Regions from separate parts of the Caballeronia sp. ATUFL_F2_KS9A genome, predicted to be linked through region 2. Evidence: predicted binding sites of a transcription regulator. Region 2 holds the regulator's gene; the other holds the start of a gene.
What was found. The regulator LexA, encoded in region 2, represses DNA repair genes until DNA is damaged. The targets are predictions, from matches to a motif close to ACTGTATNNNNATACAGT.
Positions count from the first base shown of each region.

Region 1: the regulator LexA is predicted to act here: its motif matches at 3,427-3,444, upstream of NCS67_RS20840 (putative DNA modification/repair radical SAM protein).

Region 1 covers NZ_JALQEK010000032.1:6,288-11,901, reverse strand. The annotation lists gene NCS67_RS20850 (SDR family NAD(P)-dependent oxidoreductase) at 1-776, shown strand, start outside; gene NCS67_RS20845 (UdgX family uracil-DNA binding protein) at 782-2,203, opposite strand; gene NCS67_RS20840 (putative DNA modification/repair radical SAM protein) at 2,203-3,414, opposite strand; gene NCS67_RS20835 (hypothetical protein) at 3,528-3,749, shown strand; gene NCS67_RS20830 (hypothetical protein) at 3,857-4,177, shown strand; gene NCS67_RS20825 (hypothetical protein) at 4,486-4,785, shown strand; gene NCS67_RS20820 (aldose 1-epimerase) at 4,796-5,614, opposite strand, start outside.
Region 2 covers NZ_JALQEK010000004.1:20,650-26,263, reverse strand. The annotation lists gene cysW (sulfate ABC transporter permease subunit CysW) at 1-779, opposite strand, end outside; gene cysT (sulfate ABC transporter permease subunit CysT) at 776-1,660, opposite strand; gene NCS67_RS05790 (sulfate ABC transporter substrate-binding protein) at 1,751-2,773, opposite strand; gene lexA (transcriptional repressor LexA) at 3,032-3,709, shown strand; gene NCS67_RS05780 (hypothetical protein) at 3,907-4,233, shown strand; gene NCS67_RS05775 (DUF2939 domain-containing protein) at 4,333-4,932, shown strand; gene NCS67_RS05770 (universal stress protein) at 4,968-5,477, opposite strand.

The DNA of each region.
Region 1 (5,614 bases), on a different contig from region 2:
TCGGCAACAAGCTCGCGCTGGTATCCGGATCGACGAAGGGCATCGGACATGCCATTGCCGTGGCGCTCGCGCGTGAAGGCGCGCGCGTGATCATCAACGGCCGTTCGCAGGCGTCTGTCGATGCGGCGCTGGCTAAACTGCGCGAACTCGTGCCCAACGCACAGGGCGAAGGCTTCGCCGGCGACGTCTCCGACGCAGCGCAAGTCGACGCGCTCGTGAAGCGCTTTCCGCACGTCGATATTCTCGTGAACAACATGGGCATCTTCGATCCGAAGCCGTTCGAAGAGATTCCCGACGACGAATGGCTGCGCTTTTTCAACACCAACGTGATGTCGGGCGTGCGCCTGTCGCGCGCGTATCTGCCGAAGATGAAGGAGAAGAACTGGGGCCGCGTCGTGTTCATCAGCAGCGAGAGCGGCATTCAGATTCCCGTCGAGATGATTCATTACGGCGTGACCAAATCGGCGCAGATTTCGCTCGCGCGCGGCCTCGCGGAAACCTGCGCGGGCACCGGCGTGACCGTCAATTCGGTGCTGCCGGGGCCGACGAGCTCCGAAGGCGTCACCGAGTTCGTCGAGAAACTGTCGGGCGGCAAGAGCTTCGGCGAATTCGAGAAGCAGTTCTTCGAAGAAGCGCGGCCCACGTCGATTCTCAAGCGCTTCATCACGCCCGAGGAAATCGGCAGCATGGTGGCGTACGTGTGCTCGGAGCTTTCATCGGCGACGAACGGCGCGGCGTTGCGCGCGGATGGCGGCGTCGTGCGCGCGGCGTTCTGAGCGCGCTAGGCCTTCAACGACGACGCCAGCTCCAGCGCCGCAACGATAGCCGCGACGGTTTTTTCGCGCGCGGCTTCGTCGTTCTGGCGCAGCGCGTAGGACGGGTGATACGTCGCGACGACCAGCTTGTCCCGATACGGCACGACGCGCCCGACATGCGCCGAAAGCGTCGCGCGCCGTCCGAAAAGCGCGGCCAACGCGGTCGCGCCGAGCGTGACGATCACCTTCGCGCCGACGTCATGCAGTTCCTGTTGGAGCCAGTACGAACAGGCTTCGACCTCCTGCTGCGCGGGCGTCTTGTGCAGACGGCGCTTGCCGCGCGGCTCCCATTTGAAGTGCTTCACCGCATTGGTCAGATAGACGTGCTCGCGCACGACGCCGGCACGCTGCATCGCGTCCTGAAGCAGCTGCCCGGCCGGTCCGACGAACGGCTCGCCCTTCAGATCCTCCTGATCGCCGGGCTGTTCGCCGAGCAGCATGATGCGCGCATCGGACGGACCGGCGCCATGCACCGCCTGCGTCGCGTTGCGCCACAGATCGCAGCGGCGGCAAGTATCGAGCGATGTGGGCGCGTCCCGCTCCGGCTGCGCTGCGAGCGCATCGACCTGAACCGCCTTGCCGCCGAGCGCGCCGACGTTTTGCGCCTGCGCGACGCGTCGCGCGCCGCCGCGCGCATCGCTGACGAGCTTCGGGATCAGTGCGCCTTCCGGCAGCCCTTTCCAGAAACGTACCGGCATATGCTGTTCGAGCGCGGATTCGTTCAGTCGCGCCGGATTGAAGATGCTGCGGTAGTAGGTCATCCAGAGCGCTTCGGCGGCATCCGGCAAGACCGCCGCATGATCCGACGCCAGCGCGCGGCCGCGCTCCAGTTGCAGGCGCTCGCCGTCGAACATCGCGGCGCCGTCGGGCGTTGCGATGAGCCATGTCGAGCGTCCCATGCGCGCGGCGAAATGCTCCGCGCCCCACGCGAGCACGTCGTGATCCGGCTTGTACCACGCGACGAATTCCGGCGCGCCGAGCGACGCGTCGCGCTGCCGGAAGCGCACATACGCGATCATGTCGTGCTGCGCGCGGCGCACCGCCTTCGCCATCTTGTAGAGGCGCGCGCCGTCTTCATCGGCGGGCGATGCCACCGAGCGGTCGCCCTGCGCCCAGCGCCACAGCACGCGATATAAAATGCTCCAGCGGCGCGCGTCGCGAAAATGCGCGGCGTCTTTCAGCAGCGATGCGAGTTCGCGCGACACGCGGATAGGCGGCGCATCCGCTGCCTTCGCCGCTTTCGCCGATCGCGCCGACTCGTTGAACAACGCCGGCTCCGCCTGAGCCGTACGCCAGTCGATCGATTCGGGCGGGAGCTTTTGCGCGAGCGCATCGAGCGCGGCGACGCGCCAGCCGTCGAATTCGTCGTCGATGGCGATGACGTGCATCAGATCAGCGAGAGCTGCACCGGGCCGGTCGCGAGCGCGCGCCGCAGACTGTCCGAAGGCGCTTCGTCGAGCGGCGGCCGGTAATCCGCCGTGACGACGAACGGCTTCACCTTGTCCATGCCGCAGCGCAGCCGCACGAGATCGTGATAGCGCACGCGCCGCTCGCGCCGCAACTCCACGATGCGCTTCGCGTTGCGCATGCCGATGCCCGGCACGCGCGCGATCATGCGCGCGGGCGCGGCGTTCAGATCGACGGGAAAGCGCTCGCGATGCGCAAGCGCCCACGCGAGTTTCGGATCGACATCGAGCGGAAGATTGCCGGCATCGCCGAGCAGTTCGGCGGCGGCGAAACCGTAGCCGCGCATCAGAAAATCCGCCTGATACAGCCGATGCTCGCGCAAGAGCGGCGGCGCTTTCGACGGCACGCCCGAGGGGCTGTCAGGAATCGGGCTGAACGCCGAGTAATACACGCGCTTTAGCTGATAAGAGCCGTACAGCGTTTCGGCGGTGCCGAGGATCGTGCGGTCGTCGGTTTCATCGGCGCCGACGATCATCTGCGTGCTCTGCCCCGCCGGCGCGAACTTCGGCGCGCGCGGCTCCGCTTCCGATTCCTCGCGCGCGACGCGGATGTTGCCCATCGCCAGCTTGATCGTGCGGCCGCTCTTTTCCGGCGCGAGCCGCTCGAGGCTGATTTCCGTCGGCAATTCGATGTTCACGCTCAGACGGTCGGCATAGCGTCCCGCTTGCGCGATGAGTTCGGGATCGGCATCGGGAATCGTCTTCAGATGGATGTAGCCGCGAAATCCGTGCTTCTCACGCAGCAATTTCGCGACGAGGACGAGCTGCTCCATCGTGTAGTTCGACGAACGAATCACTCCGGAACTGAGAAACAACCCGTCGATGTAATTGCGACGGTAGAAATCCAGCGTGAGCGTAACAACTTCTTCCGGCGTGAAGCGCGCACGCGGCACGTTACTGGACCGGCGATTGATGCAGTACCGGCAGTCGTACAGACAAAAGTTCGTCAGCAAAATCTTGAGCAGCGAGACGCAGCGCCCGTCGGGCGTGAAGCTATGGCAGATGCCGGAGCCGGTGCTCGCGCCGAGGCCATCGATGCCGCGCGACTCGCGTTTGGGCGCGCCGCCGCTCGCACACGACGCGTCGTATTTGGCGGCGTCGGCGAGAATTTCGAGCTTTTCGGAGAGATCCATCTTGATTATGGTACTGTATGTTTATACAGTACCTCACGAGAGGCGCGGAGTCAAAGGTAATCACGGCATCGCACGCTTCGCGCCTGCCCTCGCAATCTCTTTCGGAGCCTTTCATGCGATTCGACTACAAGACGTTTCACATCGACTGCACCGCCCATCACGACGAAGACGGCAGCTACTCCGCGCACGCACGCATCACGCGTCCGGCGGACGAGCGCACCGCGCATGCGGAAGTATTCGAATCCGGCGAGCTGGATGCGTTCGCGAGCGAGTCGGATGCCGTCCATTGCGCGCGGGCGTGGGCCATCGAGTGGTGTGACGAGGCGACTGCATGACAATTCGATTTCTTCCCGCGGCACGGTGATTGCGCAATGTAATCTGCGACGCCGCAGCTTTGCGCAAGGCGGCGCGCATCGAGATCATTGATCAACGGGAGGAAACCATGAAGAACGCCAAGAGAAGTTTGATTGTGTCGGCCATGATTCTGGGCTTGTCGGGCGCGGCATTCGCGCAAGGCGCGGGCGGCGGTGCCGGCGGCGGCGGCGCGGGTGGCGCAGGCGCGGGTGGCGGCACGGCGGGCGGCAACGGGGCCGGTCAGGGCGGCACCGGAATGGGCACGCCGAACAGCAACGGTGTAACCGGCTCGACGTCGGGCGCATCGGGCTCGAACACGATGGATTCGTCCAAGGGCAGCAGCAAGATGCACAAGAAGGGCAGCTCGGGATCGAACATGTCGGGCGGCACCTCCGGCAAGTCGGAATAAACGTATTGAGTTTCCACGTTTCGGCGCGCCCGGACTTTCGCAAGTCCGGGCGCGTTTTTCGTGCTTCTTCTTTAAACCCGCACGCCTATCCCCACCAAGGTATCCCTGCCAGATAGGGATTTCTCGCGCCTTCCCATCGCCGTAAGGTAATCCCCGAGCGCCATTCGTCGCGCCCGGTGCGTCGTCATTTGTCGCGTCGGACGAAGCGAGCCCGCGCTCGATCCATTCATCCGTCCATCGGCAAAGCGGCAAGGAGTCCGAGACTCGCGTTCCCGGCTGCTTGTGCATTCGTTTCAAGGAGCTGGAACATGAAGGCAAAGATCAACCCGAAATTTCTCGCGATGATGGCAGCATGCGCGGTCGTGTCAGGAATCGGTGTCGCGCACGCGCAAGGCATGCCCGCCGATGCGCAGCAACTCGTCCAGACGATGCGCCCGATGTACGTGTCGCAGGCCATGCCCGATGAATCTCAGACGCAAACCGCCGCGACGCCGCAACAAGCCTCCGGCGGCGACTCCGCGTATGGCGGCATGAAGCCCGCCTCCGCGAGCGGACATCGCGATAGCGACTGCAGCCCGGCGAACTGCAACGTTTTCTTCGGTCAGTAGGCGCGACGCCTTATTCCGTGTGAGTCGTCCAGGCGAATGTCGCGCTGACCGACTCGCCCGGTTCCAGCACCGCGCCGCCCTTCGCGGCGCGGTCGACATCGAGATTGACCCAGTCCGCCACGTTGCTCACCGGCTCAACGCAGAGCAAATCGGGATGCGACTTCGGTGCATACACCACCAGGGCATCGAACGGCGCTTGCGCGCTGAGCGCGACCGCGCGGCGTTCGTCGGGCCACGCGATCGTCGCCGTGCGCGACCAACCGGCGAAGTTGTTGTCGAGATCGAAGGCATCGGCGGACATGCCTTCTTGCGACGCCATCGCATCGACGCACGGATGCGCGCCCGCATGCGTGGGCAGCAGATCGGGCGTGCTGTGCCACATCGACGCGACGCGTGCGTGAACGCGCGTATTGCGCGTGCGCGGATAGTACGGGTGATGTCCCATGCCGAACGGCATCGGCCGCTCGGACAGGTTGCGCGCGGAGAGCGTCACGCTTAGCGTGTGGTCATCGAGCGCGATGTCCTGCGTCGCCTCGTATGCGAACGGCCAGTGACGCGCGGCATCGCGCGAGGGTTCGTGCAAAAAATGCAGACGCGCGCGGGCGTCCGACACATCGCCGACACGCCACGGCAAGCGCCACGCGTTGCCGTGCAGCGCGTGCGCAAAGGCGTTGCCGTCGCCGGAGAGATCGATGAGCGCACCGTCGAACACGAAGCGCGCATCGCGGATGCGATTGCAGTACGGCAGGAGCGGAAAGCTCGCCATGCCGAGCGGATCGCGTGCGGCCAGCGCGGCGGGCGTCGCGGGACGCAACCAGTCGATCGTACG
Region 2 (5,614 bases):
GCAGCCGAGAAGTTGTATTCGTTGTAGAGAATTTCGACGTGCAGCGGCATCGTGTCCGTCTGCCCGCGGATGTGCCCGGACACCACCGACACCGCGCCGAACTCGCCCATTGCGCGCGCGTTGCAGAGAATCACGCCGTAGAGCAGGCCCCACTTCACGTTGGGCAGCGTCACGCGCCGGAAGATCTGCCATCCCGAGGCGCCGAGCACGTGCGCCGCTTCCTCTTCGTCGTTGCCTTGCGCCTGCATCAGCGGAATCAGTTCGCGCGCGACGAACGGAAACGTGACGAAGATCGTCGCGAGCACGATGCCGGGCACCGCGAAGATGATCTGCACGTCGTGCGCGGCGAGCCACGGGCCGAACCATCCTTGCGCGCCGAACATCAGCACATAGACGAGACCCGAGATGACCGGCGACACCGAGAACGGCAAGTCGATGAGCGTCGTCAGGAGCGCCTTGCCGCGAAACTCGAACTTCGCGATCGCCCACGACGCCGCCAGTCCGAAGACGACATTCAGCGGCACGGCGATCGCGGCGGTGATCAGCGTGAGCTTGATCGCGGACCACGCGTCGGGATCCTTCAGCGACTCGAAGTAATAGTCGATGCCCTTGGCGAACGCCTGCACGAACACCGCGACGAGCGGCACGACGAGAAAGAACGCGAGAAACGCGAGTGCGATACCGGTCAGGAGCCATCGCACGGCGCGCGGCTCGGTGACGGGATTGAGGCCGTGCGCGTCGCGCCGTGTCGTCGTCTGCAATGGAAGCACCTTGCTCATGCCGTTTCTCCCGCTGCCAGGGAGACGTTGACCGGCGCCGCGCCCGTCTTGCTCGTGCGGCGCTGCAGCCACCATTGCAGCGTGTTGATCAACAGAAGCATGAGGAACGACACGCACAGCATCACGACGGCGAGCGCGGTCGCGCCGGCATAGTCGTACTGTTCGAGCTTCGTGATGATGAGCAGCGACGTGATCTCCGACTTCATCGGCACGTTGCCCGCGATGAAAATCACCGAGCCGTATTCGCCCAACGCGCGCGCGAACGCGAGTGCGAAGCCCGTCAGCAGCGCCGGAAAGAGCGACGGCAGCACGACGCGCCGGAACGTGAGCCAGCGCGTCGCGCCGAGGCACGCGGCGGCTTCTTCCTGCTCGCGCTCGAAGTCTTCGAGCACGGGCTGCACGGTACGCACGACGAACGGCAGGCCGATGAACGTCAGCGCGACGAGCACGCCGAGCGGCGTGAACGCGACCTTGATGCCGAGCGGCGCGAGATATTGCCCGATCCAGCCATTGCCCGCGTAGACCGCGGCGAGCGAAATGCCGGCGACCGACGTCGGCAGCGCGAACGGCAGATCGACCATCGCATCGACGATGCGCTTGAACGGGAACGTGTAGCGCACGAGCACCCACGCGACGAGAAAACCGAACACCGCGTTGATGAGCGCGCCGCCGAGCGCCGCGCCGAACGTCAGCCGATACGATGCGAGCACGCGCGGCGACGTCACCGCGCGCACGAACTGCGCCCAGTCGAGCGTCGCCGTCTTAGCGAAGGTGGCGGCAAGCGGAATCAGCACCACGAGGCTCAGATAAGCCACCGTGATGCCGAGTGTCAGGCCGAAACCGGGTAGCGCGCTCGGTTTCCTGAATGTGAGAGTCGTCATCCTTGAATCATCCATTTTGCGCGCGGGGTGGGCGCGCGTTGCTGCTTCGGGCGCGCGGCGTCTTGAACGCGCCGCGTCGCCGGTTGACGCTTATTGCGGCTGATAGATCGAATCGAACACGCCGCCATCCGCGAAATGCGTCTTCTGCGCCTTGGTCCAGCCGCCGAAGGTGTCGTCGATGGTATAGAGCTTCAGCTTCGGAAACTGCTTCGTCAGATCGGCGGGCACCTTGTCCGAACGCGGCCGATAGAAATTGCGCGCGGCGATCTGCTGCCCTTCGTCGCTATACAGATACTTGAGATACGCTTCGGCGAGCTTGCGCGTGCCGTGTTTGTCGACGACCTTGTCGACCACCGCGACCGGCGGCTCCGCCAGAATGCTCACGGACGGCACCACGATCTCGAACTTGTCCGGACCGAATTCCTTCAGCGACAGGAACGCCTCGTTTTCCCACGCGATGAGCACGTCGCCCTGACCGCGCTGCACGAAGCTCGTCGTCGCGCCGCGCGCGCCGGAATCCAGCACGCCGGCGTTCTTGTAGAGCTTCGTCACGAACTCCTTGGCGGTCTGCTCGTTGCCGCCCGGCTTGTGCTGCGCGTACGCCCACGCCGCGAGGTAGTTCCAGCGCGCGCCGCCCGATGTCTTCGGATTCGGCGTGACGATCGACACGCCCGGCTTCGTCAGATCGTCCCAGTCCTTGATGTGCTTCGGATTGCCCTTGCGCACGAGAAACACGATCGTCGACGTGTACGGCGATGCGTTGTCCGGCAGGCGCTTCTGCCAGTCCGCGCCGACGAGTCCCTTGCCCGCGAGCGCGTCGATGTCATAAGCGAGCGCGAGCGTAACGACGTCCGCCTGCAGTCCGTCGATGACCGCGCGCGCCTGGCCGCCCGACCCGCCATGCGACTGCTTGAAGGTTACGGTCTCGCCCGTCTCCGCCTTCCACTTTTTCGCGAAAGCCTGATTGAAGTCCTGATACAGCTCGCGGGTCGGGTCGTAGGAAACGTTCAGAAACGACGTATCCGCCTGCGCCGGCGCCGTCATGATCAGACCCGCCGCGCCGAGCGTCGCCGCAGCAAGAAGCCGTCGCAATCCCGTGTTGATGCTTTGCATTCCCCGTTCTCCGTCTTATCGAATTGACGGAATCAGTCTAACGAGGCCTCTATATGATTGAAAATAATCGTTATTCACTTTTTTATACGTAAAACTGCTAAGAACGATATTCCTGGATGGAAGAAGCGCCGGCGGGCGCGATCCGACGGTGCGGAGGCTTCGTGGCCGCGAACTTAAAGTAAAGCTTGAAAAGCAACAAATACTGTATAAAAATACAGTCACCTGTCCATTCATACAGTGCATCAGGGGCTCGAGCCAGTGACCAAAACATCAAAACTTACCGCGCGGCAGCAGCAGGTGTTCGAACTCATCCAGCGCGCGATCGACCGCACGGGCTTTCCGCCCACGCGCGCCGAGATCGCGGCGGAGCTCGGCTTCAGTTCGGCCAATTCCGCCGAGGAGCACCTCAGGGCGCTGGCCCGCAAGGGCGTCATCGAGCTGGCGGCGGGTTCGTCGCGCGGCATCCGGCTGCTCGGCGATGCATCTCGCATCGATCGGTCCGAGGAGCTGCCGCATCAGTTCACGCTGCCGCATCAGAGCATCATGCAATTGTCTCTGCCGCTCGTCGGCCGGGTCGCGGCGGGGAGTCCTATCCTCGCGCAAGAGCACATCTCGCAGCACTATGCGTGCGACCCCGCGCTCTTCTCCAGCAAGCCGGACTATCTGTTGAAGGTGCGCGGCCTCTCGATGCGCGACGCAGGCATTCTCGACGGCGATCTTCTCGCCGTGCAAAAGCGCAACGAAGCGAAAGACGGACAGATCGTCGTCGCGCGTCTTGGCGACGACGTCACGGTCAAGCGCTGGAAACGGCGCGCGGACGGCGTCGAACTCATCGCCGAAAACCCCGAGTATGAAAACATCTTCGTGCGCGCCGGCAGCGGCGATTTCGCGCTTGAAGGCATTGCCGTCGGGCTGATCCGCTCCGGCGAGTTCTGATGTTGGCCCGCGAACGGGCATGGCACGAAAGTCGAAGCACATTACTTTCGCACCGAGACACGAAATGTCTCATTGACATCGCAAGATAGCCTCACCAACCGCTTTCGACACCTGATTCAGGCGTCTCACAACACAACAAGCATGACGGCCACCGCGCGCGGTGCGCCGCGGTGCGTCCTATCGTCTGGAGAGTCATCATGGAACGTTTTGCCCGTCTGCTGCCCTTCCGTCAATTCGGCCGCCTGCGCCATCTGCGCACGCTGATCGCCTGCGGCATGCCGCGCGCCGAAGCCACGCCCGATCTCTTCAACGAAATGCCCGCGTTGCCGTCCCGTCAGCCGGCCTTCGCTCGCGTTTCCCTCAACAGCACGGTGCACGCCGAGGCCGAGCAGCGCGCGCCAGTGCGCGTGTATCGCGGGCAATCGCGCGTGATTCTGGTGGGCAAGATCGACGAGGTTTCGCGCATGATCGACCGCTGCATCGCCGAGGAAAATGCCGGGCTGGCCGGCGGAATCCTCGCCTGAATGGAACGCCATCGCACGCACGACGTGAATTCACGGGATTTAACCGGCGCCCGGGCGGTCAATCCGTAATTCACGTTTTGCAAGAGGCTTGGCCCAAGCATGTCCCGCACTACCCGTTCTATTGTCGTTACGCTCGTCGTCCTGGTTATCGTCGCGGCGCTCGGTTTCGTTTACGCATCGCCTTACATCGCACTCGATCGCGTGAAGCGCGCGGCCGATGCCCGGGATGCGCAAACCGTCAACGAATACGTCGATTTTCCGGCGCTGCGCGCGAGCCTCAAGGACCAGATCGCGGCGCTGCTCACGCGTCGCGTGGATATTCAAAAGAGCGGGAATCCGCTCGCGATCATCGGTGCGATGATCGGCGCGGCGCTCGTCGGTCCGCTGGTGGATTCGTATGCCACACCGGACGGCGTCGCGGCGATTCTGAACGGCATCCCGCCGCGCGGCGATCCGGGCGAGCGTCCGCCGCAAGCTGGCGACGGCGCACCAGCGAATGCGGGGAATGCGCCCGCGTCCGGCGTCACGGCCGCACGGCAGCCGCCGAAAGAACCACCGCAGACGACGGCGGGTTATCGAAGCCTGAACACGTTCGTCGTCACGTATCAACACGGCGCCGGCGATGCGCGCTACTCCGCGATCTTCCACCGCAACGGGCTCGTGTCGTGGAAGCTCGTCGCGGTCGATCTCAACGGTTGACGCGTCAAGCGTCGCGGTTCACGCTTCGCACCGCATCACGCCCCGGCTTCGGCCTTGACGGGCTTCGCCGCGTACGCCGCTTCGTCTTCCGCTTCGGCCGATTCACCGGCCTGACAGACGGCAACCAGGATGCTGCACTTCACGCGATCCAGCAGCGGCGTGTTGCCCGCGCCCATCCACCAGCGCGCGAGGCCGCTGCGGCAGCGATGCCCGACGACGACGAGATCGACCTGAAGGCTGTCGGCGAGCGCCGCGATTTCGTCGATCGGATGGCCGAACGCGAAATGTCCCTGTGCCTGAAGGCCACGCTCGCGCAGCCATTCGACGCCCTCTTGCAGGATGTCGCGCGCGGCCTCTTCGAAGCGTCCGCAGGCCATGTCGGTTAGCAGTCCGGCGCTCTGCGCGATGCTCGAGCGCATATCCACCACCGCGAGCACATGCGTCTCCGCATTCAGGTCGAGCGCGAGATTGGCGCCCTGACGCAGTGCCTTGCGGCCTTCTCTGGAGCCGTCGTAGCACAGCAGGATTTTTCGGTAGCTCTCCATCTTGACCTCCCTGGCCAACGTGCCGTTGAGCGCGGCTTGCCCGCGGCGTTGATTCATCATCGTGCGTCGTCCCATGGGAGACAACGCTGGAAAACGCTTACCGGCGCGAACACGCTAGCTCGCACCGTGCCAGAACC